3 regions of the Dysosmobacter sp. HCP28S3_G4 genome follow, and region 2 is predicted to be linked to each of the others. Evidence: riboswitches for the same ligand, from Rfam matches in the RefSeq annotation. Region 2 holds a riboswitch; each other region holds the start of a gene.
What was found. A riboswitch is a leader RNA that binds a small molecule or an ion and turns the genes downstream of it on or off. The one in region 2 is predicted to bind lysine.

Region 1 (10,502 bases), on a different contig from region 2:
TGTCCCAGAACTACCACATCTCTCTTTCTACCAGCGCGCTGGGGCTGGAGACCTGCGTGGAGATTTTGGCGGAGCTGTTCCAAAAGGAAAGCTGAAGGTTTCCCCCCTTTGCGGGGGTGCGGAGGTGCGCCCCTTCGGGGCGCGGGAAGTTCCGGCGAAGGCCGGGGGCTTGCGGCTCCGCCGTGGGGGAACACGTTCTCCCCGTGAGGACGGGGGTGTCGGGGAAGCCCGGCGGCTTCAAAACCCCCTTTCTCTTTTTCCGAGGAAAAAGAGAAAGCGCCTTTTGATGGTGTCAAGAGAAAAAGGCTGGGCGGCGGCATTCCGGACTTCGTCCGGAACGCTCGCAGCGCCTGTTACGGGGGTTTTGGCCCGGTAGTGGCTGATGGCTCGGACCACTCAACCGCATATGGCAGTTGTGAAAGTTGGGGGTATTTCCGGATGCACCCTGCTTCTCTTTTTACTGCCGCACCCTGGCGGTTGCGGAGGGCCTGGCAACCTGCTTTCGATACCCGGCCGGGCAGCGCATAGCGAAGCGGAATGCGCGGGAGGAGAAGGACAGACCTTGCGATCTTCCACCCCACGATGACTGCCGGGGTCCTGCGAGCTGCGGCGGAGCAGTCTCGACAACAGCCAATGTGCTCCGCACCCGGCAGAAGGCTGGCAAGTCTGGTCGGCACCGATTCGGAAGACCCCCGCACTTCCGCCAACTGGCCCGCAGGGCCGGTTGCGCGGCAAAAAGCGATTTTCTCTTCCACCGGGCGCGACGCATTCTCTTTTTCAAGAAAAAAGAGAATGGGGGGCGCAAAGCCGCCGGGCTTCCCCGGCACCCCCGTCCTCACGGGAAAAGGTTTTGAAGCCTGCGGCCTTCGCCGCACTCCCCCGCGCCCCGGGACGGGGCGCACCCCCGCACCCCTGCGAGGGACCCCCGCAAAACTGCCAAAATCCCATTGGGATGGAAATGCAAATTTTTCATTTTCCCCTTGCAATCCGCATAGAGTGGTGCTATGATGTCAAAAACGAGATAGAGGCGCGGACGCGACGCATCTCCGGGAGCCGGCGGGCTGAGAACGGAGAGAGGGCAAATCCGCCGAATTCTCCGTTCCGGCGGGATCGGGGGGTGGGACCGTGGGTGATACCTGCGGGACTGTCCGCGGCATTGCCGCGGTTGCGCTATCGACCGCTTTGTGATCTTCCGCGACGGAACGTGGTGAGAGAACCGGCAGAGGCGCGTCCTCTGTCGTTTTTTTGTGCCCCGGCGGCCCCGCCGGGAGACAACCGCCCCGGACCGGCTTCCGCGGAGCCGCTCCGGACCGGCCGTACAAGAGGATCTCAACAACATTCTGTATCTGGAGGAGAAACATTATGAAGTTCGAAAACATCAAGGGTTCCATCGTCGCCATGGTCACCCCCTACCATGAGGACGGCAGCATCAACTTCGAGGTGCTGACCGAGCTGCTGGAGCGCCAGATCCGGGAGGGCACCGACGCCATCCTCACCCTGGGCACCACCGGCGAGTCCGCCACCATGACCCACGAGGAGGACGCCTCCATCGTGGAGCACACCATCAAGGTGGTCAACGGCCGGGTGCCCGTCATCGTGGGCTGCGGCTCCAACTGCACCGCCACCCAGAAGGAGAAGGGCATCCAGTATCAGAACATGGGCGCCGACGCCCTGCTGATCATCTCCCCCTACTACAACAAGGCCAACACCGAGGGCATGTACCGCCACTTCGCCGAGACCGCCGACGCCGTCCACGTGCCCTGCATCCTGTACAACGTCCCCGGCCGCACCGGCTGCTCCATCCCCGTGGAGGTGGTGGAGCGCCTGGCCAAGCATCCCAACGTGGCCGGCATCAAGGAGGCCAGCGGCAACATGTCCTACGCCATGAAGATCGCCCACTGCATCGGGCCGGACTTCGCCCTGTACTCCGGCAATGACGACATCACCGTCCCCCTGATGAGCATCGGCGGCAGCGGCGTCATCTCCGTCTACGCCAACGTCATGCCCCGTATGTGCCACGACATCGTCATGGATTACCTGAACGGCAATCAGGCCAAGGCCATGGAGAACACCAACCGCTACCTGAAGCTGATGAACGACCTGTTCATTGAGGTGAACCCCATCCCCGTGAAGACCGCCATGAACATGATGGGCCTGAACGTGGGTCCCATGCGCCTGCCCCTGTATGACATGAGCGAGAAGAACGCGGCCGTCCTGCGGGCCACTCTGGAGGAGGCCGGTCTGCTGTGAAGATCCTGCTGATCGGATACGGAAAAATGGGCAGGCTGATCGCGTCCACCGCCGAGGCCGCCGGGGACGAGATCGTGGGCGTGTTCCACCGGGAGAACCTGGGGGCGCTGGAAAACACCGGGAAGATCGCCGACGTGGTCATCGACTTCTCCCAGCCGTCCACCCTGCCCGCCGTGGAGGAATACATCCGCCGCACCGGCACCGCCCTGGTGTCCGGCACCACCGGCTACTCCGCTGAGGAGCTGGCCCGGGTCCGTGCCCTGGGGGACTGCGCCCCGGTGCTGTGGGCCGCCAACTACTCCATCGGCGTGGCGGTGTTCCGCCGTGCCCTGGCGGAGGTGGCCGCGGTGCTGAAGCCGGACTTTGACATCGAGATGACGGAGACCCACCACAACCAGAAGGCCGACGCCCCCAGCGGCACCGCCAAGCTGCTGCTCAGCGCCATGGACCCGGATGGGGAGTACACCCCCGTCTACGGCCGGGAGGGGGCCTGCGGCAAGCGGGGCAAGAAGGAGATCGGCGTCTTCGCCCTCCGGGGCGGCACCGTGGCGGGCACCCACACCGTCCACTTCTTCGGCCCCGACGAGGAGCTGGAGTTTACCCACCGGGCGGCCAGCCGTCAGATCTTCGTCAACGGCGCGCTGAACATGGCCCGGCGCATGGCCGGAAAGCCCAACGGGAGCTACGATCTGGAGACGCTCCTGTTTGGAGAATAATTCGTCAGGAGAACAGCAATGAACGCACAGGAGATCATCGACTATATCGCAAATTCCGAGAAAAAGACCCCGGTGAAGGTGTACGTGAACCTGACCGCCCCGGTGGACTTCGGCTCCGCCAAGGTCTTCGGGGACGGGAACAGCAAGGTCGTCTTCGGCGACTGGAGCGAGCTTGCCCCCATTCTGGAGCGGAACGCCGCCGCCATCGCCGACTGCGTGGTGGAGAACGACCGCCGGAACTCCGGCGTGCCCCTGCTGGACATGAAGGCCGTCCCGGCCCGCATTGAGCCCGGCGCCATCATCCGGGAGAAGGTGGAGATCGGCAAGGGCGCGGTCATCATGATGGGCGCGGTCATCAACATCGGCGCCGTCGTGGGCGAGGGCACCATGATCGACATGGGCGCCGTGCTGGGCGGCCGGGCCACCGTGGGCAGGAACTGCCACATCGGCGCCGGCGCGGTGCTGGCCGGCGTGGTGGAGCCCGCCTCCGCCACTCCCGTCATCGTGGAGGACGGCGTGCTGGTGGGCGCCAACGCCGTGGTCATCGAGGGCATCCACGTGGGCAAGGGGGCCGTTGTGGCCGCCGGAGCCGTCGTGGTGGAGGATGTGCCGGACAACGCCGTTGTGGCCGGCTGCCCCGCCCGGGTTATCAAGATGAAGGACGAGAAGACCGAGGGCAAGACCGCCCTGGTGGACGCGCTGCGAAAGCTGTAATCTTTTTCCCTGCGGGAAACGGGCCTCTGGAAGACCGGGGGTCCGTTTTTTGCGCCCCGTCCGGGACGCACCACCAGTCCCCTGCGAAGGGGACCCTGCAAACTCCCACATTTTCGTCGAAACAAACAAATTCCCCCCGTTTAATTCTATGTTCTTTGTCCGCTTTCCGTCTTTACGAGAGCGATTTAGTGTGGTAAACTGCTAACATACCAAATTCGGGACGCGGTCCCAAATGGAGGATTTGATGATGAACATGAAGAAATTCGGGGCCCTGCTGCTGGCAGCGGCCATGACCCTTTCCCTGGCCGCCTGCGGTTCCAGCAGCTCCAGCGGTTCTTCCGCCCCTGCCGCTTCCGCTTCCGGCTCCGCCGCCGGTTCTTCCGCCGCCGCTTCCGAGCCCGCGGAGACCATGATCTACGCCGTGGAGGCCGGCTCCGCCGGTGAGGCCGCCGCCCAGGAGAACGGCTTCGAGTACAACTCCGTGGCCTCCCAGGCCGACGCTCTGATGGAAGTGGCCGCCGGTACCTCCGACGCCGCCATCATCGACCTGCTGATGGCCGTGGCCATGACCGGCGAGGACACCAGCTATCCCAATCTGACCTATGGTGACGGTCTCACCACCGAGGAATACGGCGTTGGCTGCCGCAAGGGCTCCGACCTGGCCTATTACATCAACGACGTCTTCTCCGAGGCCTACGCCGACGGCAGTATGCAGGCCGTGGCCGAGACCTATAAGCTCCAGGACGCCATGGTGGAGCAGCCTGACGCCGCCGGCTTCACCCCTACTGAGGACGGCGACGTGGCCTATATCCAGGACAAGGGCACCCTGGTGGTCGGCATCACCGACTTCGAGCCCATGGATTACAAGGACGCCAACGGCGAATGGATCGGTTTCGACGCCGACATGGCCAAGATCGTAGCCGAGAAGCTGGGCGTGGAGTGCCAGTTCATCGAGATCGACTGGGACAACAAGATCATGGAGCTGGATTCCAAGAACATCGATGTGGTCTGGAACGGCATGACCCTCACCAACGAGGTCATGGGCGCCATGGACTGCACCAACCCCTACTTCAACAACGCGCAGGTGGTAGTCACCGCCGCAAAGTAATTTCCCCCTGAATGCATCCTTCAAAGGCAGAGAGCTTCCGGCCCTCTGCCTTTGAGCGGCTTACGATTACAGACAGAACGAGGTTTCGCCATGCTTTGGAATGTGACACTGACGCTGCTGAAAGGTCTGGGGACCACGGCAGAGATCTTCTTCCTGACCCTGCTGTTCGCCCTGCCCCTGGGTCTGGTCATCGCCTTCGGCTCCATGAACCGCTGGCAGCCCTTCCGGTTCCTGCTGTTCGGCCAGACGCCTCCCGGCGCCTTCGGACGGCGGCTGGCCGGGTTCCGGCCCATCAGCGCCCTGTGCAACGTGCTGGTGTGGGTGGTGCGGGGCACGCCCCTGATGCTCCAGCTCATCGGCTTCATGTACATCCCCGGCATCGCGGGCCACAACTTCTGGCCCGCCGGTGACACCGGGCGGATGATGGCCACGGTGGTGGCCTTCTCCCTGAACTACGCCTGCTACTTCTCCGTCATCTACCGGGGCGGCATCCAGGGCGTGCCCGTGGGCCAGCGGGAGGCCGGCGAGGTGCTGGGCATGACCAAGAGCCAGATCTTCTTCAAGATCACCCTTTTGCAGATGGTCAAGCGCATCGTCCCCCCCATGTCCAACGAGATCATCACCCTGGTGAAGGACACGTCCCTGGCCCGGATGATCGCGGTCTACGAGCTGACCTTCACCGGCTATTCCTACATGAAGAGCAGCGGCCTGGTATGGCCCTTCTTCTACACCGGCGTGTTCTACCTGCTGTTCGTTGGCGTTCTGACCATCGTGTTCAGCTGGGTGGAGCGGAAGCTGGACTACTTCCGATAAGGAGGCGCGGAAATGGCGATTTTGGAAGCACAGCATATTGAGAAGCACTTCGGCGCCACGCCCGTGCTCAGCGACATCTCCTTCTCCCTGGAGGAGGGCCAGGCACTGTCCATCATCGGCTCCTCCGGCTCCGGCAAGACCACCCTTCTGCGGTGCCTGAACTTCCTGGAGACGCCGGACGGCGGCACCATCTCCGTCCGTGGGGAGAAGCTGTTCGACGCGGCGGACCCCGCCACTCAGAACGAGAAGGACATCCGGAAAAAGCGGCTGCACTTCGGTCTGGTGTTCCAGAACTTCAACCTGTTCCCCCAGTACACGGCATTGCAGAACGTGACCCTGGCCCGGGAGCTGCTGGCGAAGGAACGGGGCGGCGAGAGCAAGGCGGAGATCGAGGAGGCGGGCCGGGAGCTGCTGGCCCAGATGGGCCTGGCCGACCGGGCGGGCCACTATCCCCACCAGCTGTCCGGCGGACAGCAGCAGCGGGTGGCCATCGCCCGGGCCCTGGCCATGCACCCGGACATCCTCTGCTTCGACGAGCCCACCTCCGCCCTGGACCCGGAGCTCACCGGCGAGGTGCTGCGGGTCATCCGGGAGCTGGCGGAGCAGCGGACCACCATGATCATCGTCACCCACGAGATGGCCTTCGCCCGGGACGTGGCGGACCAGCTGATCTTCATGGACGGCGGCGTCATCGTGGAACAGGGCGACCCCCATCAGGTCATCGACCACCCCCGGGAGGAGCGGACGAAGCAGTTTTTGTCCCGGTACTCCGCCCAGTGAATTGAATTTGTTCCCCCTTTTACCCTCTTTTACGGAAGCGCCTCCGGTATTGACCGGGGGTGCTTCTGTTTTTGCGCCCTGCGCGGGAGGCGGGAATTTTTTCCGTGGGACGGGGGTGCCGGGGAAGCCCGGCGGCTTTGCGGCGGTCCCGCCGCGGGGATGCGCCCCCCATTCTCTTTTTTCTTGAAAAAGAGAATGCGTCGCGCCCGGTGGAAGAGAAAATCGCTTTTTTCCGCACAACCGGCCCGCAGGGCCAGTTGGCGGAAATGCGGGGGTCTTCCGAATCAGTTCCGACCAGACTTGCCAGCCTTCTACCGAGTGCGGAGTACATTGGCTGTCGACGATACTGCTCCGCCGCAGCTCGCAGAACCCCGGCAGTCATCGTGGGGTGGAAGATCGCAAGGCCTGTCCTTCTACTCCCGCGCATTCCGCTTCGCTATGCGCTACCCGGCTGGGTATCGAAAGCAGGTTGCCAGGCCCTCCGCAACCGCCAGGGTGCGGCAGCAAAAAGAGAAGCAGGGTGCATCCGGAAATACCCCCAGCTTTCGCAACTTCCATATGTGGTTGAGTGGGCAAAAGCCCGCAAGTCCCCACCGGGCCAAGCCCCCGTAACAGGCGCTGCGAGCGTTCTGGACGAAGTCCGGAATGCCGCCGCCAAGCCTTTTTCTCTTGACACCATCAAAAGGCGCTTTCTCTTTTTCCTCGGAAAAAGAGAAAGGGGGTTTTGAAGCCGCGGCCTTCGCCGGCACTCCCGTCTTCACGGGAAGAAAGAGTTCCCCCGCGGCGGAGCCGCAAGCCCGCGGCCTTCGCCGCACCACCCCCGCGCCCCGGTACGGGGCGCACCCCCGCACCCCGCGGGGAACTCCCCTCCCCCATGTGCCGCCAAGTCACAAAACACTTGCAATTCCCATATTCCCTGCGCTATACTTGGATAGGAAAAAGCTGCGGGGGCGGTGATCTCCGGAGCGCATAGAAAGAGGAGCGTGCATCCCATGGAACTGAAATTGAACGAGGCCGTTATGAACGTGCAGCTGTCCGGCATCCGCCGGTTCACCTTCCTGGTGCGGGATACCCCCGGCGCCTGCGCACTGACCATCGGCGAGCCGGATCTCAACACCCCCGACGTCATCAAGAACGCCGCCAAGGCCGCCCTGGACGCCAACGACACCCACTACCCCCCCGGCAACGGCATGCCCTACCTGCTGAAGGCCATCTCCGAGTACGAGGCGGAGGCCCACGGCCTTCACTACGCCGCCGCCAACGAGATCATCGTCACTGTGGGCGCCACTGAGGCGCTGTCCGTCAGCCTGTCCACCGTGCTGAACCCCGGCGACGAGGTCATCATCCCCACCCCCGCCTTCGGCCTGTATGAATCCCTGGTGCAGCTGCGCCAGGGCGTCCCCGTGGCCCTGCCCACCGAAGACAACCACTTCCAGATCGACCCCGCCGCCCTCCGGGCCGCCATCACGGAGAAGACCAAGGCCATCATCCTCACCTCCCCCAATAACCCCACCGGCTGCATGTACTCCAGGGAGAACCTGGACGCCATCCATGAGGTGCTGAAGGACAAGCCCATCTTCGTCATCTGCGACGACGTGTACCGCTCCCTGGTCTACACCGACGGCTACCACAGCTTCGCCGAGTATCAGGACATGCGGGACCGGATCATCGTGGTCAACAGCTTCTCCAAGCCCTACGCCATGACCGGCTGGCGTCTGGGCTGGTGCATGGCCGACGCCCCCGTCATGGACCGGATGCAGGTGTTCCACCAGTACGCCGTCACCTCCGTGCCGTCCTTCGTGCAGCCCGCCTGCGTCACCGCCCTGAAGACCCCCATCGACGACGTGGTGGAACTGTTCCGCCGCCGCCGGGACTACGTCTACCAGCGCCTGACGGACATGGGCTTCACCGTGGAGAAGCCCGAGGGCGCCTTCTACGTGTTCGTGGACATCCGGAAGTACGGCATGGACTCCCTGACCTTCTGCGAGAAGATGCTGAAGGAGGGCCTGGTGGGCGTCATCCCCGGCATCTACTTCGGCACCGAGGGCTTCATGCGCCTGAGCTACTGCTACTCCGACGCGGACCTGAAGGAGGGCCTGGACCGCATCGAGAAGTTCATCAAGACCCTGGAATAAGGATACAAGCCGGCCGGGCCGCGTCAGCGGTCCGGCCGTTCTTCGTCTCCGGCGGGCTCCTCCGGCGGCGGGCAGGGACGGGGCGGGCCGCTGCCGTCCTTGGGCGGATGGGCGGCGTCCCGCTGGCGGATGTACTTACCCATCCAGCAGATGTCCTGCTCCGGTTCGCACCCGGCGGGCTTCGGGGCGGACTGGGAACGGCTGTTCCGCCGTTGGGCGGCTTGGGAACGGCTGTTTCGCCGTTGTGCGGCCTGGGTGCAGCTGTCCCGTTTTTTCTTCCAGGAATCCGTCTCCCGGCGGATATTGGCCGCCAGAAAGCGAAAGACGATTTTCGTGCCGTTATCCATGCCCGGAAAGGCGGACAGAATATCGGACGGCGGCTGATCCGTCTTTGCCTCCTCCATGGCGTACCGGAACAAGGCAGTGAACAGAATTCCCCGCTGCTCCATGGTCAGCCCTTCCAGACAGTCGTATGCGTCAAAATGGACGAGAAAGCTCTTTTTCTCGGCTGGTCCCATGCTCATATATTGCATCTCCTCCCGCCCCAGCGCCCCTGCACCGGAAAATTTGCACGTTTGGGGGCAATGACCCCAGGTGACCTGGGGTGACGTGGGGTGACCTGAGGTGACCTGGGGTGACGTGGGGTTAAGGTAAAGGTAAAGGTAAAGGTTAAGGTTAAGGTCAATGTTAATGTAAAGGTTCTGTTATGGCGCGCCGCGTTGGGCGGCGCGGCGGCGGAGCCGCGAAAGAGAGAAAATTTAACCAATCTGTAATGTTCGGGCCGTTTGGTTTGTGCTATACTGGAAAAGACTTATGAACCCCCAGCCTGAAAGGAGAACCTGTCATGTCTGTCCCTGTAGTGGAATACCGCCGCGCACTGCACCGCATCCCGGAGCTGGACAATCAGCTGCCGGAGACCACGGCCTACGTGACGCGGGTGCTGTCCGGCCTGCCCTGCCGTCTCATGAACCCCATCCGGGGGAGCGTCTGCGCCTATTTTGACGCCGGCCGGCGGGATACCGTGGCCTTCCGGGCGGACATGGACGCCCTGCCGGAGGAGGAGGCCACGGGCCTGCCCTTCGCGTCGGAGCATCCGGGGAGGATGCACGCCTGCGGCCACGACGGCCACACCGCCATGGCCCTGGCCCTGGCGGAGTACGTGGCGGCCCATCCGACGGAGCTGCCCCGGAACGTGCTGTTTTTGTTCCAGCCGTCGGAGGAGACCACCGGCGGGGCCAAGCTGCTGTGCGACACGGGCCTGCTGGAGAAGTACCGGGTGCGGCGGGTGTTCGGCCTGCACCTGTGGCCGGGTCTGGCGGCGGGCACCGTCTGGTCCCGTCCCGGTCCCCTGATGGCCCGCTCCAGCGAAGTCACCGTCTCCCTGACGGGCAAGAGCGTCCACCTCTCCAAGCATGACCAGGGCATCGACGCCCTGGTGGCCGGTGCGGAGTATCTCCGCCGGGCCTACGCCATGATGGAGCAGCTGCCTCCGGCGGAGCCGTCCCTGCTGCGGTTCGGCAAGATGACCTCCGGCACCGTCCGGAACGCCATCAGCGGCCAGACCCGTCTGGAGGGAAGCCTGCGTACATACTCCGAGAACACCTTCCGGTTCTGCCGCCAGCAGCTGCGGGACATCGGCCGGTCCGTGGCGGAGGAGAGCGGCTGCGCCGTCACCGTCCACCTCAGCGAGGGGTATCCGGCGGTGTGGAACCACGAGGAACTGTTTGAGAAGATCCGGGCCGGACTGGGGGACAGCGCCCCCGGCATCCTGGACCAGCCGGTGCTGGCGGCGGAGGACTTCTCCTTCTACCAGCAGAACGTGCCCGGCGTGTTCTTCTTCCTGGGTGTGGGCGACACCGCCGAGCTGCACTCCCCCAACTTCGCCTTTGATGACGAGGCCGTGCTGCCGCGGGGCGTGGAGTTTTTGCAGAAACTGCTGATGTTGAAATGAGTTTTCCCCCCGCGCGGGGGTGCGGAGATGCGCCC
Region 2 (10,502 bases):
CAGGTGCATGTGGCTGTCGTTGAAGGCGCTGCACACGAATCTGCCCTCCAGATCCACAATCTCCGAATCTCCCTCCGCATAGGACAGTGCCTCCCGGCTGCTGCCCGCGAACAGAAATTCATCGCCCTCCACGACGAAGGCCTCCGCAAGGGGAAGCTCCCCCGTGTAAACCACGCCATTGTGATAAATGGTCCTCATTTTTTCTGATACCCCTTTTCCAGTTTTCCCAATGCCAAGGCCAGCTTTTCGTAAAGTCGCTCGATCCTTCACGAAAAGCTGGCTTGCTGGCGTTATTATTTGCTTGTCTTTCCGGCTGCCGCGGCATCCTCATAGAACAGCCGCATGTTCTCGTCCACCTTGCCGATGCCCAAGTAGCGCGCCTTGTAGTCCTTCAGCAGCTTGAAGTACTGATTGGACAGGATCAGGATCACGGCCACGTTGACGAAGGTGGGGATGGCGGAGGTAATGTCCACCAGCGTCCAGATGAAGCCCTGGTTGTCGGTCTTCACCAGATAGATGGTCCACAGCAGGCCCGGCAGAACGCGGATGGCGTAGAAGATCTTCATGATGATGGTCTTCAGCAGGCCCTCCTTCTTGTAGAGGTGCTCCAGGATGGCCAGATAGTAGGTGAACCAGCCGCCGGAGGTGGTGACGGTGAAGATCACCATGATGACTGCCAGCAGCAGGCTTCCCACGGTCCCGAAGCTGCTGGAGAAGGCGCTCAGCGCCAGGGTGCCGCCGTTGGTGCCGTCGGTCCACATGCCGCTGAGAATCACGGACAGAGCGGTGATGCTGCAGACGACGAAGGTATCGAAGAAGACCTCGAAGGAGCCCCACAGGCCCTGCTCCACCGGATGCCGGGTCTTGGCGGAGGCGTGGATCATGGGAGAAGTGCCCCAGCCGGCCTCGTTGGAGTACACGGACCGGGCCATACCGACGCGGACCATCTGGCTGACGGCGCAGCCGGCGAAGCCGCCGACGGCCGCGGTGCCGGTGAAGGCGTTGGTGAAGATGGAAGCCACAGCGGCGGGAGCAGAGGTGATGTTGGCCAGGATCATGGCAATGCCCATCAGGATGTACAGGGCGCTCATGAAGGGGACCAGCTTGCTGAAGATGTTGGCGATCCGCTTCGTGCCGCCGCCGGTGATGACGAAGGTCAGTGCGCAGACCAGGATGCCCACGATGATGACGCCCTCGATCTTCATGCCGCCGATGGTGATGCCGTCAAAGTGGAAGGCACCAGCCACCACCTGAGAGGCGGTCAGCGTGGAGGAAGTCACGAAGAAGGTGGAGAAGATGCCGATACCGAAGATGACAGCCGGGATCAGCCACAGCTTGCCCCAGTGGCGCTCCTCGCCGAGGCCGCGCTCCATGTAGTAAGTGGGGCCGCCGTAGTAGTCGCCCTTCTCATTTGTCCGGCGGTAGTAGCAGCCCAGGGTGACCTCCACCTGCTTCAGGATCATGCCGAGGCACGCGGTGAGCCACATCCACAGGACAGCGCCCGGGCCGCCCGCGGCCACTGCGGTGGCGACGCCGGCGATATTGCCGAAGCCCACCGTGCCGCCGATGGCGGTGGAGATGGCCTCGAAGGCGCTCAGCATACCCTTTTCGTTCTCATTTTCCGTATCCTTCTGGAAGATCTTTCCGAAGGTACGCTTCATAATCCAGCCGAAATAGCGGAACTGGAAGAAGCCGGAACGGACCGTAAAGTACAGTCCGGTCACGATCATGAGTACAATGAGCGGTAATCCCCAGAGAATACCGTCAAGCCAATTTAAAAAATCAATCACAATTTTCTCCTCTTTTCACACTTGTTTTGAGTTTTCCCTTTCCTTTGCACGGATCCGTTCAGCGAAAGGGCCGGCTTCCTTTCGTCAAAGAGGAATTTCGCACAAAAAACAGAGCAGTGGTTTCCGTGAAAAGACCACTGCTCCAATAAACAAATGAAACAATAGCTCCTCCACCATGCGGTGAGAGTGCACAGCCTGTTCGACTGTACCCCAACTGCGGTGACACATGGGATGCCACCGGTTTCGGCGAAGCGTCCTTTCCCCGTCCATCTCCGGCCCCATTGCCTCCGGACAGGTACTGATACGATCCGCGCCTCTATTGCTGAATCTTTATTTAATTCTTTAATTCGACAGAATTATACAATCAATTCTCCCGTGTGTCAATAAATTTATTGGGACGGTCAGGAAAAACTTGCCGCAGCGGGCGCGGCGGCGTCCATCTCCGGGCCGCTTCCGGCGTCGTGGATATGCAGAATATGCAGCATCAAAATATACGGATCTGCTCTGATGCGCGGCCCTCGGGTTCTTGAGAAGGCGTTTATATGTGCCTGATGTTTGCCTAGATATGAAACGCGTCTGCCGGAGACGGCAGACGCGTTCAGCAGACTTTCGCCGAATTTACGGAGTTTTTCACCGCACATCGCTGTGCAGGGAGGCAACTGAATACCTCCTACGGTTTGCCGCAGATCTGTATTTCTCCGGCGGGTGATGCGGCCTGACCGACGGTACTGCCTGCGGCGGCACTCCCCGATGCACACAGGGCCAGGATCAGCAGGGGGATCAGCAGCAGAGCCAGGAATCGTTTTACGCGCTTCCCGGTTGAACTCTTTTGACGCGGCATGTTTTTGATTGCTTCGGCCTGCCGGAACATGCGATCCAGCAGAGTCTCAATTGTTTTTCCCAGCAGCCAATTGAGAAGCTACCTGCCCCAGTATTGAAGCACTGAGGCAACTCTTACCATATTTTTCATATGATCTGTTCAAGTTGTTGCGCCGTGGAATACGGCGGTCACATCATTTCTGTGTGACTCTTGCGGTCGCCCGCAAGTTCAGACTGTGCCTTCATCCGCGTGGGATGCTCCGTGTCCAGTCGTTACACCTTCCCAGAAGGGCTTGGCCCGGCGTTTTCTGCTGTGGATCCATCATAGCAGACAGGCTCCTGATTTGCAACAGGTCGGGCATCTGAAAAGGCCCGAAGGATACGGAACAGAAATACTTCTGCCAGTGCGTTTCCGGAACCGCCGGTCAGTTTTTCATCGCTTTTCCCTGAGACATCAGTTCTTCGATGTACTCGTCAATAAGCCGGAGTCCCTTCGCCAAATCATGGGCATGGGAGAGCGTGATCCGGAACGAATGCGGGATATTGAAGCAGTCACCGTGGCAGACCAGCACGCCCTTCTGATCCAGCAGACCGTCGCAGAACTCCTCCGCCGGAACCTCCAGGTCGTAATGCACCAGGCAGGTGGTTGCATACGAATCGGCATATTGGTGCAGATATGGATTATCCGCGATCCATTTGTCGATGACCGCTTTATTGGCGCTGACGATCCGGCGGGATCGCTGAAAGATCTTGTCCACATGCTCCAGGGCGATGGCAAAGATCCACTCGTCAAACACACCCCCGCAAATGGAATCATAGGAACGCCAGTTGAACAGTTTGAACCGGGTATCCGGATCGTGGCAAATGATCCAGCCCACCCGTGTACCTGCCATGGAGTAGATCTTGGAAGAACTGGCCGTAACGATGGCCTTTTCGTAGAGGTCGGCGAAGGAGGGCATGTACTCTTCCTTCAGGCCCCGGTACATCTCGTCACAGATGACCCATGCGTCCACGGAGCGGGCAATCTCCACGATCTCCTGCATTTCCTCCAGCGTGAGGAGAGAGCCGGTGGGGTTGTTGGGGTTGGTGAACAGGATGGCTTTCGTATTCTGATCCACCGCCCGCCGGACCTCTTCGATATCCAGACGGTATCCGGCCTCGGGCTTCAGGTCAATCTTCCGCACCTCGGCGCCGATGGACTTGGGAATGGAGAAGAACTGCTGGTAGTTGGGCATGATGGAGATCACATTGTCCCGGGACTCGATCAGGGCATAGCACACAGTACTGTTGGCTCCCGTGCCGCCGTGACAGAGGATCACTTCCTCCGGCTCTACCTTCCGGTATAGCTTTTCCGCGATGGCCCGTCTGGTCCGCGGTGTCCCATCGAACCGGCCATAGCCCAGATCCATATGCCGCAGTTCCTGAAAGAAGTCCTCCATGCTCTCGCCAGTGAGCTGGAATAGTTCCTCCACTGTCATAGGCAGCACGCAACTGCCGCCCAGATAGATTTTGTTCTTCTCACTGTCGCACGCCGGATTCAGCCAGTTTTCCAGGGTGAAATCATCAATCTTCATATTACGCTCCTTTCCGCACCTCAGCCTGGGCCGTTGTTATAGGTCAATGGCGTGGGCCGGATCGTCCCCTGCCCCTTCAACGACCATCTTCGCCACCGCCAGATCCAGCAGCGCCAGACCCGTGGCGTCAAATACCGTAATCTCCCGGTCACTCCTGCGGCCGGGCTTCGTTCCCAGCAGCACCTCACCGATCTGACCGATGATGCTCGCCCGGGTGATGAAGCCGCCTTTCACAGCAAGCTCGCACTCACCGGCGTTGACGCACTGGTCCACATCATCCACATAGATCGCAGCATCCCGCAGAATGGCGGGGTCGATCTCCTCCTTGCCGGGCATATCTGCGCCAATGCAGGAGAAATGGGTGCCGGGTCTGACCCATTCCCGTTTGATGACAGGAGCGGTAGCCCGGGTGATGGTGATGATGATGTCGCTGTTGCCGACGGCTGCGGTCAGGTCTTCCACAGGGAGAAACTCCACGCCGGAGGCGTCAATGCCGAAGCCGTCCCTCAGACGGCCGGGTGCTTTCTCCGCGTAGACTGCCGCAGCAGACGGATGGATGGGCTCGGCACAGTACACTTTTTTGATCTGCGGCAGAGCGGTCAGGGCCGCGGCGATCATAAATATGGACTGACGTCCGGTCCCCAGGACCAGCAGCGTCTCACTGTCCCGGCGCGCCAGAGCACGGGCGGCCACCGCTGCGGCGGAGCCGGTACGCATGGAGGTGATATACGAGGCGTCCATGATCCCCAGCGGCAGCCCCGTTTTCCCGTCCATGGCCACAAGGATGCCGCTGAATGGAGGCAGCCCCAGCTGTTCATTCTGTGGGAATGTTGCCAGTGCCTTCAGGCCGTATACCTCACTTCCGCGGTCATAGCCGGAGCGGATATCCATGACGCCGCCGCGATCCTCAAAGTGGTGGGTCACAGTAGGCCAGACAACGGTCTCCCCCCGTGCCTTGGAACGATAAACGCCCTCCACAGCTTCGATCACCTCCGGCAGCCGGAGTCTCTGTTCGAGAGCAGCGCGGTTATAGAAACTGACTTTCATAACGACTCCTCCCTGTTGAAAAAGATTAAGCGCACAGGTTTGTTTGCAATCAGGATATCGTTTTGATACTCCAACTGCAACGGATATTTTTAGCACAGACGATAAAAGTATAGAAATTCAAATTAACGGGATTTTTTATTATTCAAACATCGAGTCCGTCAATGAATCCTTGATGGGTGATTAGTCGCTTACATTCAATGCAGGTTATCGTTCCCTGTCCGCATTCACTTTCCGGAGAGACTGCGCCTGCCCGCCGCAGCCTGCCGCTTCAGCTGCTCTTCATATTTCGAGACCAGCTTTTCCTTCTGCTCTTTCAGATACGCCTTCTCCTCCTCGCTGTACTCTTTGCAGTCGATCGCCGCCGCCTGAATGATCTTCAGATCTTCCCGATTCAGGTCGCACCATCCCCGGCTCTCATAAAAGCAGTACAGGATCGGAAAGTCCAGAATCCGGAAGCGGATGGCTTTCTTCTTTTTGGACTGGAAGCGGTCAAGGCGGGCTTTCCGCGCTTTCGGCCACGGTGCGTTCTCCACGTCCTTGTATTGATGCGGTTTCCCTTGCACATCCCCAAAATAGGCGATCGTCCATGAGCGGTGCACCAGATCCGCCTCGGAGCCGGGAATCAGCGTCTTTGCGTATTCCAGTGCGATCCTGGAGGGGCCTGTCAGAACCGCGCCATACGCCAGGTCCAGCTTCAAATAAGGGTCCCGCTCACATTCGTAAGCCTTCTCCACAAACTCTGGAATGTCCTTTGACAGCATGGGAAGCCTGGTCACAAAATAGAGCAGCTCATTTTTCAGGGAGAACAGCCCCTCTCCGGACAAGTTATCCAGAAGACTCCGCGTCTCGGCGTCCAGGCTCGACTCGTCCGGCCGGACCGTGTACAGATAGATGTCCATCAGGTTCTTTTGGAGCCTGCGCAGTTCTTCCTCGTCCCGGATGGTACTGATGGCTCCCCGCACATAGTCGGTGATATCATTTCGCAGCGTCTGCCGCAATACACTGACCACCGCCGCGCCGCCTTGCTGGAATGCGGTGAAGACGCTCTCGGCGTAGAAATAGGCACAGAGGCTGCGGTGATAAAACCCGGTAGCCGTCTTCGCTCCGTCTTCGGAAAATCCGGAGAATGTCAGCAAGCCTGTAATGGCAGTATCCTGATATCGGACGCTGCAGCACGGCCCATAGTAGAGCTCCTGCGCAATTCCCTGCAACGCATCCATGATCTTATCGTCCGTCATACAGCTTGTCTTCCGGGCCCGCTCCTTTTTCAGCCAGCAGCGGAAGAACGAGTGGTACAACAGATAGAGCGGCTGATCCGCCGTGACCAGGCTCTGGACAACGCCGCCGGTCAGTCCGTCATTTTCCAGAAGATAGATCAGCAGCGTCAGCTGGAACGGCGTCTCCGTAAAGCCGGTCATCGCCAGGTTTACGTCCATTGCCTTGTTGAAATCCTCCAAAAGCTTTTCATTCCGGGTCTGCTTGGCATAGTTCCTGGCATATCGCTCCGCCATACGGAAATCCCACTTTTGCAAGGTTATGACATTTTCAATATAGCGGCTCAGGTCCGGGGATTCCTGGTGGTAATAGTGCTCCGTCCGCCAGCCGAACCAAACTGTCGTGTTGGAGCCCGGTTCCGACAGTCTGGAGAGCAGCTTCGGCAGGCCGTCAAAGAACCTGGTATCGCTCACCTCATCCATGCCGTCCAGCAGGATGATCCGATGCTGTGAGGGCCTGGCCTCTCCCCGCAGATAGCCGGCGACGCACCGTTCGTAGGGGGTCATCTCTTCCCTTTGCAGGGCGGAGGCGTGGAGGTACAAAAATTCCCGAGACTGGTTCTCAAAGAGATACAGGTATTTCAAAAGAGTCGTCTTTCCGAAGCCGGCGTCGCCGGAGATCACGATGTGCTTGTTCCGATACTGCACCCGGAGGCTGCGGTAAGGGATGCTCCTTTTGACCTTTTGACCTCTCAGGTTGGGCGTGATGAACAGTTTGGGAAACAGTCCCCGGAAGGACGCGCTCTGCTTCATCCACGGAAGGAGGAGATCGTTTTTCAGCAGTTCCTGGTTTTCCGTGACCATTTTTCCGGTCAGGCGGACACGGGTGGGCAGAGCGGTTTTTTCGCGGATGCTGTCGTTAAACTGTCCATACTCGCTCCAGCCTGTTTTGGCGCCGAACTTGCCGTCCCACTGGTATGCGGTATATGTCTGTGTCCGGGTGTCGCCATAGAGGAACGCCGCCTGGGCGCCGGTTTCCTGCTTCAGGCACCCCATGGTGATCTCCAGGTGATTGCCGACGGAACGCCACCAGACGTTGTGGGCGTCTCCGCAAAGATACAGGCGCACAGGATAGTCTTGGAAGATGCTCTCTACTGCCTGCCGTTCCTCCGGCGACAGATACTCCAGGGCGTGGTGGGCCAGTACGATGATGGGACATTGGGGATGTTGCGCTTTGATCTCCTCCAGCAAGCAGGCCAATTCGTTGTTGCCGATAATCAGCTCGCCCCGGCTGCTATCACTGACGTGCATGACGGCAGTGTTCAAGGTCAGCAGGATCATATTCCCAACCACTTCGTACTGGTGGAGCGGCTGGTCCTTCCACGGATCCTTCGCTCCATACAGCCTGCCGCAGACCGTGTAAAAGAATGAGAACTCTGATTTCAGGAACTTCAGATCCTCAGTGGAAAAGGTGCCTTTCGCATAGTCATACGCTTTTTGGATCTTCTCATACCGTTCCGCCGCAGCTCCTTCGCTGCGCCTGCGGTCATGGTTCCCCGGCGCCAGATGGATATGTTCCGCCTCTGTGATCCCGGCGGCTTCCGCGATCTTCCAAATGTACTCCACCGCATTTGCGGCCGTCTCCTCCTCGGGCGCATCCTTTTGAAAGAAGGCATGGCGGTAATCTCCGGTGACGAACAGCTCGTCCGCCTCCAGTTTGTTTTTCCGGATAAACTCCGGCAGATAGTTCCGGAGGTTCCGTGCGGAACGCCCGTCCCCTTCCGGATTGTAATGGATATCTGATATGTGCAAAAACCTCATAGCCATCCCTCCCACACAGGAAATACACACCGTCCGGACTGGCCGCACAAAATTCAAATGCCCAGTCGCTCTCTGGGGACAGTTTATCACAAAATTTTCCTCAATAAAAGGTACAGATTCATATGAGGGAGTATTCTGTTTCCAGATAGATTTTCTTTCGGTCTGCGTGCAGCAGCCTGATTGCTTACCTGTAATTGCAATGCGTCTCCTCATAGACTAGCACAGATATAGGTACGAGTCATTACATTACCATATCCAACCATGCGCAGATGGCCAGCTTTGTGGCACTGAACAGAACCTTCTATAACAGTCTCAGTGATGATGAGGACAAGGCCATTCTGGACGCATCAAGGGCGAGGGCTTTTCTTCAGACTCGCCGCTCTGCGGAATGGTCCTTCCTCGAAAAAGCACTTGTGTTTTTCCACAGAATGGCGTATAATCACTTTGCCAAGGAGAATAAAATGCAGAAAAAGGGAGCTCGCAAACGGGCTGAGAGGAAGCTGTGCGCTTCGACCTGTGACCTGATTTGGGTAATGCCAACGTAGGGAGATAAAGCACCGGTATCAAATGCCGTGGGAATGTCTTTCCTCACCCTGCGAAAGACGCCCACGGCATTTTTCTATCATGCGGCCCGCGGAGGTCCTGCGTTTCTTCTCCGGCCGCGGTGGATCGGGGGCACCACCTTCCGCCGCGCAAGAAAATTCCATTCTGTGCAGAAAAGGAGAACTCTATGAGAACAGCATGGAACAGCGCCGGGATATCCGGTGCAGGCGCCGGGAATCTGACAGACAGCAGAAGGCCCCACAGAATGGCCGCTGCCCAGGCACCTCCCGGCGCTGCGTCCAGGCTCCTGTGGGAGCCGCGGGACACGACAACAGCGAATCAGAAAACTTTGGGAGGAATTTGAAATGGATCGTACTTACACCACACAGATGGACGCCGCCCGCAGGGGCATCGTCACGCCGGAACTGGAGACCGTGGCCAAAAAGGAACGGATGACCGCCCAGGAGCTGCTGCCCCTGGTGGCATCGGGCAAGGTGGTCATCCCCGCCAACCGCCTGCATACCTGCCTGGACCCCGAGGGCATCGGCTCCATGCTCCGCACCAAGATCAATGTCAACCTGGGCGTCTCCCGGGACTGCAAGGACTACAACGTGGAGATGCAGAAGGTGCTCTCCGCCGTGAACATGGGGGCGGAGGCCATCATGGACCTGTCCAGCCACGGCGACACCGGCCCCTTCCGCCGGAAGCTCACCGCGGAGTGTCCGGTGATGATCGGCACTGTGCCGGTCTATGACAGCGTCATCCACTATCAGCGGGATCTGGACACCCTGACCGCCAAAGACTTCATCGACGTGGTCCGCCTGCACGCCCAGGAGGGTGTGGACTTCGTCACACTCCACTGCGGCATCACCCGCAAGACCATTGACCAGATCCGCAAGCACAAGCGGAAGATGAATATCGTCTCCCGGGGCGGCTCCCTGGTGTTCGCCTGGATGTGCATGACCGGCGAGGAAAATCCCTTCTACGAGTATTACGACGAGATCCTGGACATCTGCCGGGAGTACGACGTGACCATCTCCCTGGGCGACGCCTGCCGTCCCGGCTGTCTGGCCGACGCCACCGACGTGTGCCAGATCGAGGAGCTGGTGCGTCTGGGCGAGCTGACCAAGCGGGCCTGGGAGAAGGACGTCCAAGTGATGGTGGAGGGTCCCGGCCATGTGCCCATGGACCAGATCGCCGCCAACATGAAGGTGCAGCAGACCATCTGCATGGGCGCCCCCTTCTATGTTCTGGGCCCCCTGGTGACGGACATCGCCCCCGGCTACGACCACATCACCGCCGCTATCGGCGGCGCCATGGCCGCCATGAACGGTGCCGCGTTCCTCTGCTATGTGACGCCGGCGGAGCATCTGGCCCTCCCCAATCTGGACGACGTGAAGCAGGGCATCATCGCCAGCAAGATCGCCGCCCACGCCGCCGACATCGCCAAGGGCGTCCGGGGCGCCCGTGAGATTGATGACAAGATGGGCGACGCCCGCCGCGCCCTGGACTGGGATGCCCAGTGGAAGTGCGCCCTGGACCCGGAGACGGCCAAAGCCATCCGGGATGACCGCTCCCCGGAACACGACGACACCTGCTCCATGTGCGGCAAGTTCTGCGCGGTGCGCAGCATGAACAAGGCCCTCAACGGCGAACACATCGACATTCTGTGACGGCCCGGGGGTGTTCCCCCG
Region 3 (10,502 bases), on a different contig from region 2:
CTCCAGCCCTCGGAGGTGCGGGACGCCCGGTGGGTGGACCGCCCCACGGCGGAAGCCATGCTGGACGACGGGGCCTTCGCCCCCTTTTACCGGGACTTTCTGGGCCTGCTGTTCGCCATGGAGGGCAGGCCCATGGGCTTCCTGCGCCCGTGACGCCGGGACGGCGAAGCGGAGAAATCCTTTCCGGAGATGATGCCCATGCTGATCCGCGTGCCGGATTATTACGATAACTTCCGCTGTCTGGCGGGCGCCTGTCCCCACACCTGCTGCGAAAAGTGGGAGGTAGTCCTGGACGACGATACTGTCCGCCGGTATGAGGGCGTCCCCGGTCCGTTGGGGGACAGACTGCGAGCCGCCATGCGGGAGGATGAAGGCGGAGACGTCTGCTTTCCCCTGAACGGCGGGCGCTGTCCCTTTCTGGACGGGGACAACCTCTGCGAGATCCACCGGCAGCTGGGAGAGGCGGCCACCAGCGTCACCTGCCGGGAGCATCCCCGGTTCACGGAGGACTACGGCCCCTTCCGGGAGATCACCCTGTGCGCCTCCTGTCCCGCGGCCAACGCTCTGCTGCTGGGCAGCGGCAACCCCCTGACATTTCCGGAGCGCGAGACGCCGGAAGCAGGGGAGGCGGGCGACGATTGGCTCCCTTGTCTGCTGCCCCTGCGGACCCGGCTGCTGGACATTCTGGCGGATCGGAGCCTTCCCCTGCGCCGCCGCCTGCGGGACTTTCTGCTGCTGGCCTGGGATGCCCAGGGATATCTGGACGAGGAACAGGCATCTGAGCTGCCCGCCCTGGTGTCGGACTGGACGCCGCCGGAAGACGCTGTCCAGCCCGCTGAGGCACCTCCGCTGTTCCCCGGCGGCCTGCGGTTTCTGGAAACACTGGAGACTCTGGACGATGACTGGCCCGCCCTGCTGCGTCAGGCGGAGACGGCCCCGGCGGCGCCGGTACCGGAGCCGCCGCTGGAGCGCATTGCTGTCTATTTCGCCTTCCGTTACCTGCTGAAAGCTATCAACGACGGCGACCTCCTGAGCCGGGCGGATCTGTGCGTCTTCGCGGTATTGACGGTGGAGCGGCTGGCGGTGGTGTGCGGCCTGCCGGAGGCCCTGCGGCGGTTCAGCTGCGAGATCGAGCACGACGAGGACAATCTGGACGCCCTGCTGGACGCCTTTTATCAGGGAGACGTTGTCTCCCTCCCGCAGCTTCTGGCGGCGCTGGAGTCCTGACGGGCAGACTTTGTGCAATCTGCCGCCAGCAAACGTTTTACATTTGTAAAAACTAGAGAAGTAGCACAAAAGCAATTGACAAATCCCGAAAGATGTTGTACATTATAGACACAAGGAAGGGGTGAGTCCCATGGGCTAGGTCCCATCTGAGAACTCAGTAAGTTCCTGAACCTCTGAAAGAATCCAGCAGACCGATTCCTACCAAAAACGAAACATCACTCGTATTCACCGAGACCACACCAGCGCATTGGCAACAGCAAATGCAACGACTGCGTGTACTTATGTTTTAAGGATTGGCAAGCATCCGACCCCTGCATGAATCTTTCAGAAGAATCCGAAGAAAGTTTGAGGTAACGCTTAGTGAACGAGAAGCCCTACCAGAAGTGACCCCGCCAGCTCGTTGGAGGTTGGCGGGGTCGATGTTTTTCATCCGGCGGCCATGGGGCCGTCTTTTTTTGCGCCCTGCGGTGTTTTATGCCGAAGCAAAAAACACCCGCCGCGGAAGCGTCTGTTCCGCGGCGGGCAGGTTTTCAGATGAATGGACTCAGTTTTTCCGGAACCGGGCCAAGAAGTCACGAGTCTCCTGCCGCTGGGGATCGCCGAAGACCTGCTCCGGCGTGCCCTGCTCGCAGATGACGCCCTGGTTCATGTACACCACCTGGCTGCTGACGTCCCGTGCGAAGGCCATCTCATGGGTCACCACCAGCATGGTCATGCCGTCGGCGGCCAACTGCCGCATGACCTCCAGCACCTCGCCTACCATCTCCGGGTCCAGGGCGGAGGTGGGCTCGTCGAACAGCAGCACCTCCGGCTCCATGGCCAGCGCCCGGGCGATGGCCACCCGCTGCTTCTGGCCGCCGGAGATCTGGCGGGGCCTGGCGTTGATGTAGGGGGCCATGCCCACCTTTTCCAGATAGCTCAGGGCGCTCCTGCGGGCGTCCTCCTTGTTCTTCTTCAGCACCTTCACCTGGCCCACCATGCAGTTTTCCAGCACCGTCATGTTGTTGAACAGATTGAAGGACTGGAACACCATGCCCACGTGGGAGCGGTAGGCGGGGGCGCTGACGGTCCGGTCCGCCACGTTCTTTCCGTGGTAGAGGATCTCGCCGCTGGTAGGGGTCTCCAGCAGGTTGACGCACCGCAGCAGCGTGGACTTGCCGGAGCCGGAAGCGCCGATGATGGAGGTCACGTCGCCCTTTTCCACGGTGAAGTCGATGTCCCGCAGCACCTCATGGCTGCCGAAGGCCTTGGACAGATGCCGGATCTCAAGGATCGTATCGCTCATGTCACCGTTCTCCTCTCGTACTTCCGTTGCGGTTTTTCAGTGCCTGCTTCGTCCGCTCCCGGTACTCCTTGCTGCGCTCATCGAAGGGCGTGCCCCGGTCGGGATGGCTGTAGGTGCCGGCGGACATCACCAGCTGATCCTCCTGGACCAGCTCATAGCTGTCGTCGCCGTCCATTCGCTTCTCCACCCACCGCAGCAGGAAGGAGGCGATGAGCGTCATGGTGAGATAGCCGGCCATCTCAATGGTGGCGGAGGGGAAATACATGTTGTTGACGCCCACGATATACCGGTGGGCCGCGAAGAACTCCGTGAAGCTGATGATGAACATGACGGAGGTGTCCTTCACGTTGATGATGAAGTTGTTGCCGATCTGGGGCATGATGTTCCGCAGGGCCTGGGGCAGGATGACGCTGGTCATGGTCTGGACATGGGTCATGCCGATGGCCTTGGCGCCCTCGGTCTGGCCGGGGTCAATGGAGATGATGCCGCCCCGGACGGACTCCGCCATATAGGCGCCGGTGTTGATGGAGACGATGAGGATGGCGGCCGCCCAGGTGCTGTTGAACCGCAGGGCGTTGTCCGTGAAATAGGGCAGGCCGTAGTAGATGAACACCGCCTGCAGCACCATGGGGGTGCCACGGAACACCTCCACGTAGACGCGGACCAGGACCCGGATCAGCTTCAGGAGAAACCGCTTGGGGAGGGGATCGTTTTTCGTGTAGGGGATGGTGTTCAGAATGCCGCAGATCAGGCCAATGACGCAGCCGATGACCGTGGCCACCAGCGCGAGGATCAGCGTGCTTTTCACGCCGCTCATGTACATGGGCCAGTATTTGCTCCACAGCTGGGCGATATCCTGGCACAGCTTCACCAGCTTATCCATGGGCGAAACTCCTTTCGTTTCGTTGACAGCGGTGCATCCTCCGGCCCTGAAAACAGGGCCGGAGGACGCGGAAGATCATGAAATCAGTATCAGACCTCAGGCTGGATGGCGATGGCCTGATCCATCAGGGCGTTGAAGTCGTCCTCGGTCATGGTGGACAGCACGGCGTCGATGGCGTCCTTCAGGGCGGTGTTGCCCTTCTGGACGGAGATGCCGATGTTCACGTTCTCGGCCCGCTCCTCCTCGTCGGCGAACTGGAAGTCGCCATCAGTGCCGGAGAAGTCCAGGATCACCAGATTGTCGTCCTTGGCGACGGCGGCCATGGCGGTGGGCATATCGGTGCAGATAAAGTCCACGGTGCCGGTCTGGAGCTGCATGGTCATGGCGGGAGCGGTGTCGGCGGGGGCCAGGAGCTCGGCGTTCTCGATCTGGGGCAGGCAGGAGTCATACCAGATGGTGCCGGACTGAGAGGTGCACTTGCCGCCGGCCAGGTCGGCAATGGAGGTCGCGCTGGCGTACTCGCTGTCCTTGGTGGTGACGCAGACGATGGTGGCGTAGTAGTAGGGGCCGGCCATATCCACCTGCTCCATGCGGTCAGCGGTCATGGACTGACCGGCGATGTTGGCGTCCATGGTGCCGGACTGCACAGCGGGGCACAGGGAGTCCCAGGCGCTGGAGACGATCTCCAGCTCCCAGCCGTTGGCGTTGCAGATCTTCTGGGCGATCATGACGTCATAGCCGTTGGCGTAGGCGCCGGAGACGTTGGAGATGGGCACGGCGCCGTTGGAGTCGTCCATCTGGGTCCAGTTGTAGGGGGCGTAGGCGCACTCCATGCCGACGGTCAGCACGCCGTCCTCCAGACCGGGGATGACATCGGCGTCACCGGCGGAGCTGGCCGCGGCGGACGCAGAAGCGGCGGGAGAGGAGGCAGCGGGGGCGGAGGCGGCGCCGGAGGAACCGGAGCCGCAGGCGGTCAGGCTGAGGGCCATGGCCAGAGAGAGCATCATTGCAAAAAACTTCTTCATATTCTTCCAACCTTTCTGAAGCGTGTGCGGCGGAATGTTCTCTCCGGGCCGGGCCGCTCCGGCGGCGGAGAATAAAAATTGGACCGCTTTGTCAAGCGGTCCATGGAAAATACGGAAGAAGCCCCTCTCTGGGAGCCGTCCCGAACAGCCATTGATAGCGCTTCACAAAACCTTGTGACAGTCCGGCAGGTGTTTCCTGACGGCCCAGCACCCCGGGATCAGGCAATCCCGCAGCACTTCGGCGATGTTCCCTTTCCCCGCCGGCGGCTTGCCTGGCCTTTGCCGGAGGATACTGATGGACCTCGCGCCTCTATCTCAGCGATTCAATTTTGACGGTATCCTATCACCAGGGCGATTGTCTGTCAACCGCCCCTTCGAGAAAACTTGCAAAAATCGTGTAAATTTACTCATTTTTCCCCGGATGCCGCCGGATGCTTTATGGAATTTTATAGGCGATCTCTCATCTGTCCTCCGTCTTCGCCCGCTCCGCCGCCAGAATGGTCTCCACGATACCTCCTGCGGAGATATCCGGCGATGTCAGGAAGGGGCGGTCCAGCCGTTTCTCCAGGGCCGCTGCCGTCACCGGGCCGATGCAGACGCAGACCGGTCCCTCCGGCACCGGACCCACGGTGTCGTAAAACAGCTCCACGCCCCCGGCGCTGGAGAACACCAGATAGTCCAGCTCCGGCAGCTGCTCCCGGCTCTGGTCCGCCGCGGAGGCATCTGCCCGGAGGGTGTACAGGGGGATCTCCCGATACAGAAGGCCCCGCTCCCGGAGCAGTTCCCCCAGTACGGGACTGGCCTTGTCGGAGCGGAACAGCAGGATCTCCTCATCCGGCTCCGCGCTGCGGCACAGGGCCTCCCCCAGTCCCCGGCTGGTGTACTCCTCCGGGCACAGGTCCGGCAGGATGCCACACCGCTCCAGCGCCGCGCCGGTGGCGGCGCCGATGACGGCAAACCGGCAGCAGTACAGCCGCCGCAGATCGACCCCCGCATCCCGGAGGTGGTCAAACAGCAGCCGGACGCCGTTTCCGCTGGTGAGGACGATCCAGCGCCGCCGTCCGTCGGCCAGGCGCTCCCAGTCGAAATCCGCGTCCAGCGGCTCCACCACGGACTTCTCCACCTGGCAGACCGACGCCCCCTGCTCCCGCAGGGCAATACGGAGCTTGTCCGCCATGGCCGCCGTTCCGGTGAGACCCACCCGGATGCCCTCCAGGGGCCGGGCCGGGGCGGGGGAGAGGTCCAGCGCCGCCGTCTCCCCCACCACAATGACGGCGGGAGCCTCCACACCGGCGGTCCGGGTCCGCTCCCCGATGTCCGCCAGCGTCCCCCGCACCGTGGCCGGATGGCGGCTGTTGCCGCCGGACACCACCGCCGCCGGGGTCTCCGGTGCCTTTCCCGCCGCCATCAGCCGCGCCGTGATGGTCTCCAGATTCCCCAGGCCCATGAGGATCACCAGCGTCCCGCCGCAGCGGGCCGCTTCCTCCAGATCCGCGGGCAAGCCGGCCGCCGCAGTGTGGCCGGTGACGATGTGGACGCTGCGGCTCATCTGCCGGTGGGTCACCGGAATGCCCGCCGCGCCGGGGATGGCGATGGCGGAGGAGATGCCCGGTACCACCTCCCAGGGAATGCCCGCTTTTTCCAGCGCCAGCAGCTCCTCGCCGCCCCGTCCGAAGACGAAGGGGTCGCCGCCCTTCAGCCTCACCACAGTCTTTCCCTGCTTCGCCAGACGGATCAGCGCGGCGGTGATTTCCTCCTGGGCGGCAGAGTGCTTTCCGCTGCGCTTGCCCATATAGTACCGCTCCGCGGTCTCCGGAGCCTCGCCCAGAATATCGCCGCCGATAAGATCGTCATAGACCACCGCGTCGCAGCGCCGCAGCAGGTGAAGTCCCCGCACCGTCAGCCAGTCCAGTCCGCCGCAGCCGGCGCCCACCAGCGCCACGGAACCTGATTTCTTACCCATGCTCCCGCTCCTTTCCGGCGTCCGCCAGCAGTGCCCGGAGTTCTTCCTCGCCGCAGGGAGCGCCCGACGCCATGCACCGGGCGAACAGCGCCTGAAACACCCGCTTCCGGTCCCGCTCCTCCGGTACCTCCCGCCGGACCCGGTCCCGGAGACTGTCCAGCCAGTCCAGCAGCTCCCCGAAGTTCTCCGGCAGCAGTTCGCCGATTCGCTCCTTCAGCCAGATGGCCGCCGTGGGGCTGGCCCCGCCGGTGGAGATGCCCACGGACAGCTCCCCCCGCCGTACCAGGGCGGGGAACAAAAAGGTACATGCCTCCCGGTCATCCACCGCGTTGACGGGAATGCCCCGGACGCGGCACAACTCCGCCGCCTGACGGTTCACCGCCCGGTCGTCCGACGCGGCGATGACGAAGGTCCGGTTTTCCACATCCTGTGGAGAAAACTCCCGGCAAATCCGGGAAATGTTCCCCATTTCCGCCAGCTCCGGGCAGAAATTGGGGGAAACCACCGTGAGGGACGGCCCGTAGGGCAGCAGTTTTTCCACCTTCCGCAGAGCCACGATGCCGCCGCCGATGATCAGTCCGGGCTGTCCGGCAATATCAATGAAAAAGGGAAAATACGCCATGCCGCTCACCTACCCGTAATAATACTGCCAGCCGCCGCTGGTCTCCATCCGGCAAAGCCGGATGCCGAAGGCCCGGTCCAGCACGCCGCCGGAGAAGATCTCCTCCGGGGTGCCGGTCTGCCGCAGAGCGCCGTCCCACAGCACCGCCACCCGGTCCGCCGTCCGCAGGGCCAGACACAGGTCATGGAGCACCAGCACCACCGCCCGGCCCTGCCCGGCCAGCCGCCGGGTCGTCTCCATGACCTCCAGCTGATGGCGGACGTCCAGATAGGTGGTGGGCTCGTCCATGAGAATGGTCTCCGTGTCCTGGGCCAGGGCCATGGCCAGATACACCCGCTGTCGCTGACCGCCGCTGAGGGTCTGGACGTCCAGCCCTGCCAGGTCCAGAGCGTCCACGGCTCGGAGGGCCTGTTCCGCCGCCGCGTAGTCCTCCGGCCGGTATTTCCGGGGATAGCCCAGATAGGGGAAGCGGCCGTGGAGCACCATCCGCCGGGCGGTGATGCTGGGCACGTTCCGGGACTGGGCCAGATAGGCGATCTTCCGGGCCAGCTGCCGCCGGGTCAGGGTCTCCGCCGGAGCGCCGTCTACCAGAATGTCCCCGTCCAGCTTCGGCAGCAGACCCGGCACGGTCTTCAGCAGCGTGGACTTGCCGCAGCCGTTGGGTCCCACCAGGACCAGCACCTCTCCCGGCCGGAATTCCAGATCCACGCCGGACAGCACCGCCCGGCCGGGATAGCCCACTGTCAGGCTCCGCAGCTCAATCATGGATGCGCCCCCCTCTCTGCCGCAGCAGCAGCCAGATAAAGAATGGCCCGCCCACAAAGGACAGCACAATGCCCACCGGCAGCTCATAGGGGGCGAACAGCACCCTTGCCAGCAGGTCGCAGCCTGTCAACAGGGCGGCGCCCCCCAGGGCGGCGGCGAGCAGCAGCCGTCCGCTCTCTCCGCCCACCAGCCGCCGCATGATATGGGGCACGATGAGTCCCACAAAGCCCAGCAGGCCGGAGAAACTCACCGCGGCCCCCGCCAGGGCGGCGGCCAATGCCAGCATCCCCAGCCGCACCGCCTTCACCGGCAGGCCCAGGCTCCGGGCGGTGTCGGCCCCCAAGGCCAGCACGTCCAGCTCATTGTGCAGCGTCATGGCCAGGGCCAGACACAGCAGGATCACCCACGCCGCCGGGATCAGGCGGCTCATGGGCACGTTGGTCAGTCCGCCCACCCGGAAATCCGAATAGCCGGTGAGGGCGTCGGGGATCAGCGTCACCACCGCGTCCACGCCGGCGCTGAACACGCTGGACACCGCCACACCCGCCAGCACCAGCGTCATCCGGGACGCCCCGGTGCGCTCCGCGATGAACAGCACCAGTCCCACGCTGCAAAAGGCCCCCAGAAACGCTGCCAGGGGCACCAGCCCCACGGCGGCGGGAAATAGGGCGCAGCACAGCGCCGTCAGCAGCCCTGCCCCGGCGTTGACGCCGATGATGTTGGGCGCCGCCAGCGGATTGGCCAGTACCGCCTGGATGATGGCGCCGGACACCGCCAGCGCCGCCCCCGCCAGCAGGGCGCCGCAGGTCCGGGGCAGCCGGATGTATCGCAGGATGCGGTACGCCGGGTTCCGGACGTCTCCCGCCAGCAGCGCCCGGAGGGCCTCCAGCGGACCGGCCTTCTCCGCACCCAGGCACAGGCTCAGTCCCGCCAGCAGCACCACCAGCGCTGCCAGCGCCAGCAGCACCAGCCCCGGGTGTTTACTTGTCTGCCGGATACAGGATGTCCGCCAGTTTTTCATATGCTTCCCCCCAGCGCGCGTTGGGCTTCAGGTTGTACAACCTGCTGTCCATAATGTGATACCGGCCCTCCCGGACGGCGGTGAGGCCGTTCCAGGCGGGATTGGACAGCAGCTCCGCCTCCAGCATGGCCTGGGCGGGACCGGTGTCGCTGCCCTGAAGCACCGCGAAGATGAAATCCGGGTCCGCCGCCACGATGGTCTCCATGCTGAGATTCTCCAGCAGACTGTCCTCGCTGTCGGCGATGTTGATGCAGCCCAGCTCCGCCAGCATCTCGCCCAGCACACTGTCCCGGCTGTTCTTCACCTTGCAGCTGACGCCGGTGGCCCGCACGTAGAGAACAGTGGGCGCCTGGCCCGTGACCCGTTCTTTCGCGGCCTCCACCTGGGCCTGCACCTCCGTGCCGTACGTCTGATAATTCTCCGTATGACCGGTGAGCCGGGTGCAGATGTCCAGCATCCGGAGATAGTCATCGAAGGAGCTGACGTTGAAGTAGGCCACGGGGATCTCCATTTTCTCGAAGGTCTCCAGCAGCTCCACGTTGGCGGCGGTGTTGGAGCTGGCCAGCACCAGGTCCGGGTCCGCCGCCAGCAGCGCCTCCATGTTGGTCTCCTTGACGCCGCCCAGATTGGCCACCTCCGGCCCCAGGTCCAGGTCGAAGCTGGTCCAGGTGTCGTCCGCCGCCGCCACCAGGGTCTCGTTTCCCCCGGCCAGACACCAGATATCGGCAAAGCTGCCGATCAGAACCGCCGTCCGCTCCGGCGGCGCGACGGTGAGTTCCCGGCCCAGATCGTCGGTGAAGGTGACGCCCTCCGGGGCCGGGGGGGCGGCAACCGTCTCTTCCGCCGCCCCGCAGGCGGCCATTGTCAGCAGCATTGCGCCGCACAGCAGGATATGGAACCACTTTTTCACAGAATCGTTCTCCTTGTATCGTCTTGTTTTCCTGTCCGGTCAGAAGGGCACATAGCCGATCTCCGTATAGGTCAGCTTTCCGCCGATGCGCTCCGACTTCATCAGCGACATTCCGGCGGCGGTCATCTCCCGCCGGGGGACGGACAGCCGCAGAGGCCCTGGGCTCCGCACCTGCCGGGCCAGGGTCACATGGGGCCGGAACGCCCGCTTTTCGATGGAAAAGCCCCGGCGGCGCAGGGCGCTCTGCAAATTCTCCGCCGCCGTCTTCAGGCGGAGATTTTCCTCGACGCCCGCCCACCACAGATCGCCGAACCGTCCCACGCCGGAGACGGCCAGCCGGATCGCGCCGCCCCCGGAGACCTCCTCCATGGCCGACAGCGCCCCCGCCGCGTCCTCCGTCTCTCCCAGGAAGGCCAGCGTCAGGTGCAGATTCTCCTCTCTGGAGAAGTTTCCTTCGGCGCCCTGGTGCCGCATATCCCGCTGAGCCTGCTTCAGCGTCTCCACGAGGGGCCGGGAAAGCCGGATGGCGATAAACAGCCGCATGGACAGCCCTCCTTCCGGACGATGTTTTCCGTCTCCGGATGCGGGGAAAACGGCGGTCCGTTGTTCTTGCGTCCATTCTACCATCGTGCTACAATGATGGCAAACGGATTTTATTGTCAGATGCGGCGCGTTCCGCCACCTGGCAATTGCAAAGGAGAGCATTGCTATGCGGCTGCAAGGCGCGATTTTCGATATGGACGGCACGCTGCTGGACTCCATGCACATCTGGGACCACTTCGGCACCCGGTTCCTGCGTGA

Region 1: it holds a riboswitch for lysine, as region 2 does, so the genes downstream of both, dapA (4-hydroxy-tetrahydrodipicolinate synthase) here and ACTNBU_RS10310 (alanine/glycine:cation symporter family protein) in region 2, are expected to answer to the same signal.
Region 3: it holds a riboswitch for lysine, as region 2 does, so the genes downstream of both, ACTNBU_RS03570 (transporter substrate-binding domain-containing protein) here and ACTNBU_RS10310 (alanine/glycine:cation symporter family protein) in region 2, are expected to answer to the same signal.

The regions. Positions count from the first base shown of each region.
Region 1 covers NZ_JBQHUP010000025.1:23,103-33,604, forward strand. Annotated here, with positions in the region: gene ACTNBU_RS07595 (AAA family ATPase) at 1-95, shown strand, start outside; lysine riboswitch at 1,015-1,181, shown strand; gene dapA (4-hydroxy-tetrahydrodipicolinate synthase) at 1,363-2,250, shown strand; gene dapB (4-hydroxy-tetrahydrodipicolinate reductase) at 2,247-2,966, shown strand; gene dapD (2,3,4,5-tetrahydropyridine-2,6-dicarboxylate N-acetyltransferase) at 2,985-3,680, shown strand; gene ACTNBU_RS07615 (transporter substrate-binding domain-containing protein) at 3,928-4,788, shown strand; gene ACTNBU_RS07620 (amino acid ABC transporter permease) at 4,879-5,601, shown strand; gene ACTNBU_RS07625 (amino acid ABC transporter ATP-binding protein) at 5,614-6,381, shown strand; gene ACTNBU_RS07630 (pyridoxal phosphate-dependent aminotransferase) at 7,374-8,516, shown strand; gene ACTNBU_RS07635 (DUF6291 domain-containing protein) at 8,540-9,040, opposite strand; gene ACTNBU_RS07640 (M20 metallopeptidase family protein) at 9,361-10,467, shown strand.
Region 2 covers NZ_JBQHUP010000046.1:1,599-12,100, forward strand. Annotated here, with positions in the region: gene ACTNBU_RS10305 (amidohydrolase) at 1-198, opposite strand, end outside; gene ACTNBU_RS10310 (alanine/glycine:cation symporter family protein) at 294-1,790, opposite strand; lysine riboswitch at 1,945-2,117, opposite strand; gene ACTNBU_RS10315 (aminotransferase class I/II-fold pyridoxal phosphate-dependent enzyme) at 3,035-4,183, opposite strand; gene ACTNBU_RS10320 (ornithine cyclodeaminase family protein) at 4,220-5,230, opposite strand; gene ACTNBU_RS10325 (metallophosphoesterase) at 5,455-8,265, opposite strand; gene thiC (phosphomethylpyrimidine synthase ThiC) at 9,174-10,481, shown strand.
Region 3 covers NZ_JBQHUP010000008.1:59,482-69,983, forward strand. Annotated here, with positions in the region: gene ACTNBU_RS03550 (NUDIX hydrolase) at 1-153, shown strand, start outside; gene fliB (flagellin lysine-N-methylase) at 199-1,227, shown strand; gene ACTNBU_RS03560 (amino acid ABC transporter ATP-binding protein) at 1,772-2,512, opposite strand; gene ACTNBU_RS03565 (amino acid ABC transporter permease) at 2,514-3,395, opposite strand; gene ACTNBU_RS03570 (transporter substrate-binding domain-containing protein) at 3,485-4,420, opposite strand; lysine riboswitch at 4,568-4,741, opposite strand; gene cobA (uroporphyrinogen-III C-methyltransferase) at 4,881-6,383, opposite strand; gene ACTNBU_RS03580 (precorrin-2 dehydrogenase/sirohydrochlorin ferrochelatase family protein) at 6,376-7,005, opposite strand; gene ACTNBU_RS03585 (ABC transporter ATP-binding protein) at 7,015-7,770, opposite strand; gene ACTNBU_RS03590 (FecCD family ABC transporter permease) at 7,763-8,791, opposite strand; gene ACTNBU_RS03595 (ABC transporter substrate-binding protein) at 8,751-9,701, opposite strand; gene thpR (RNA 2',3'-cyclic phosphodiesterase) at 9,741-10,244, opposite strand; gene ACTNBU_RS03605 (HAD family hydrolase) at 10,411-10,502, shown strand, end outside.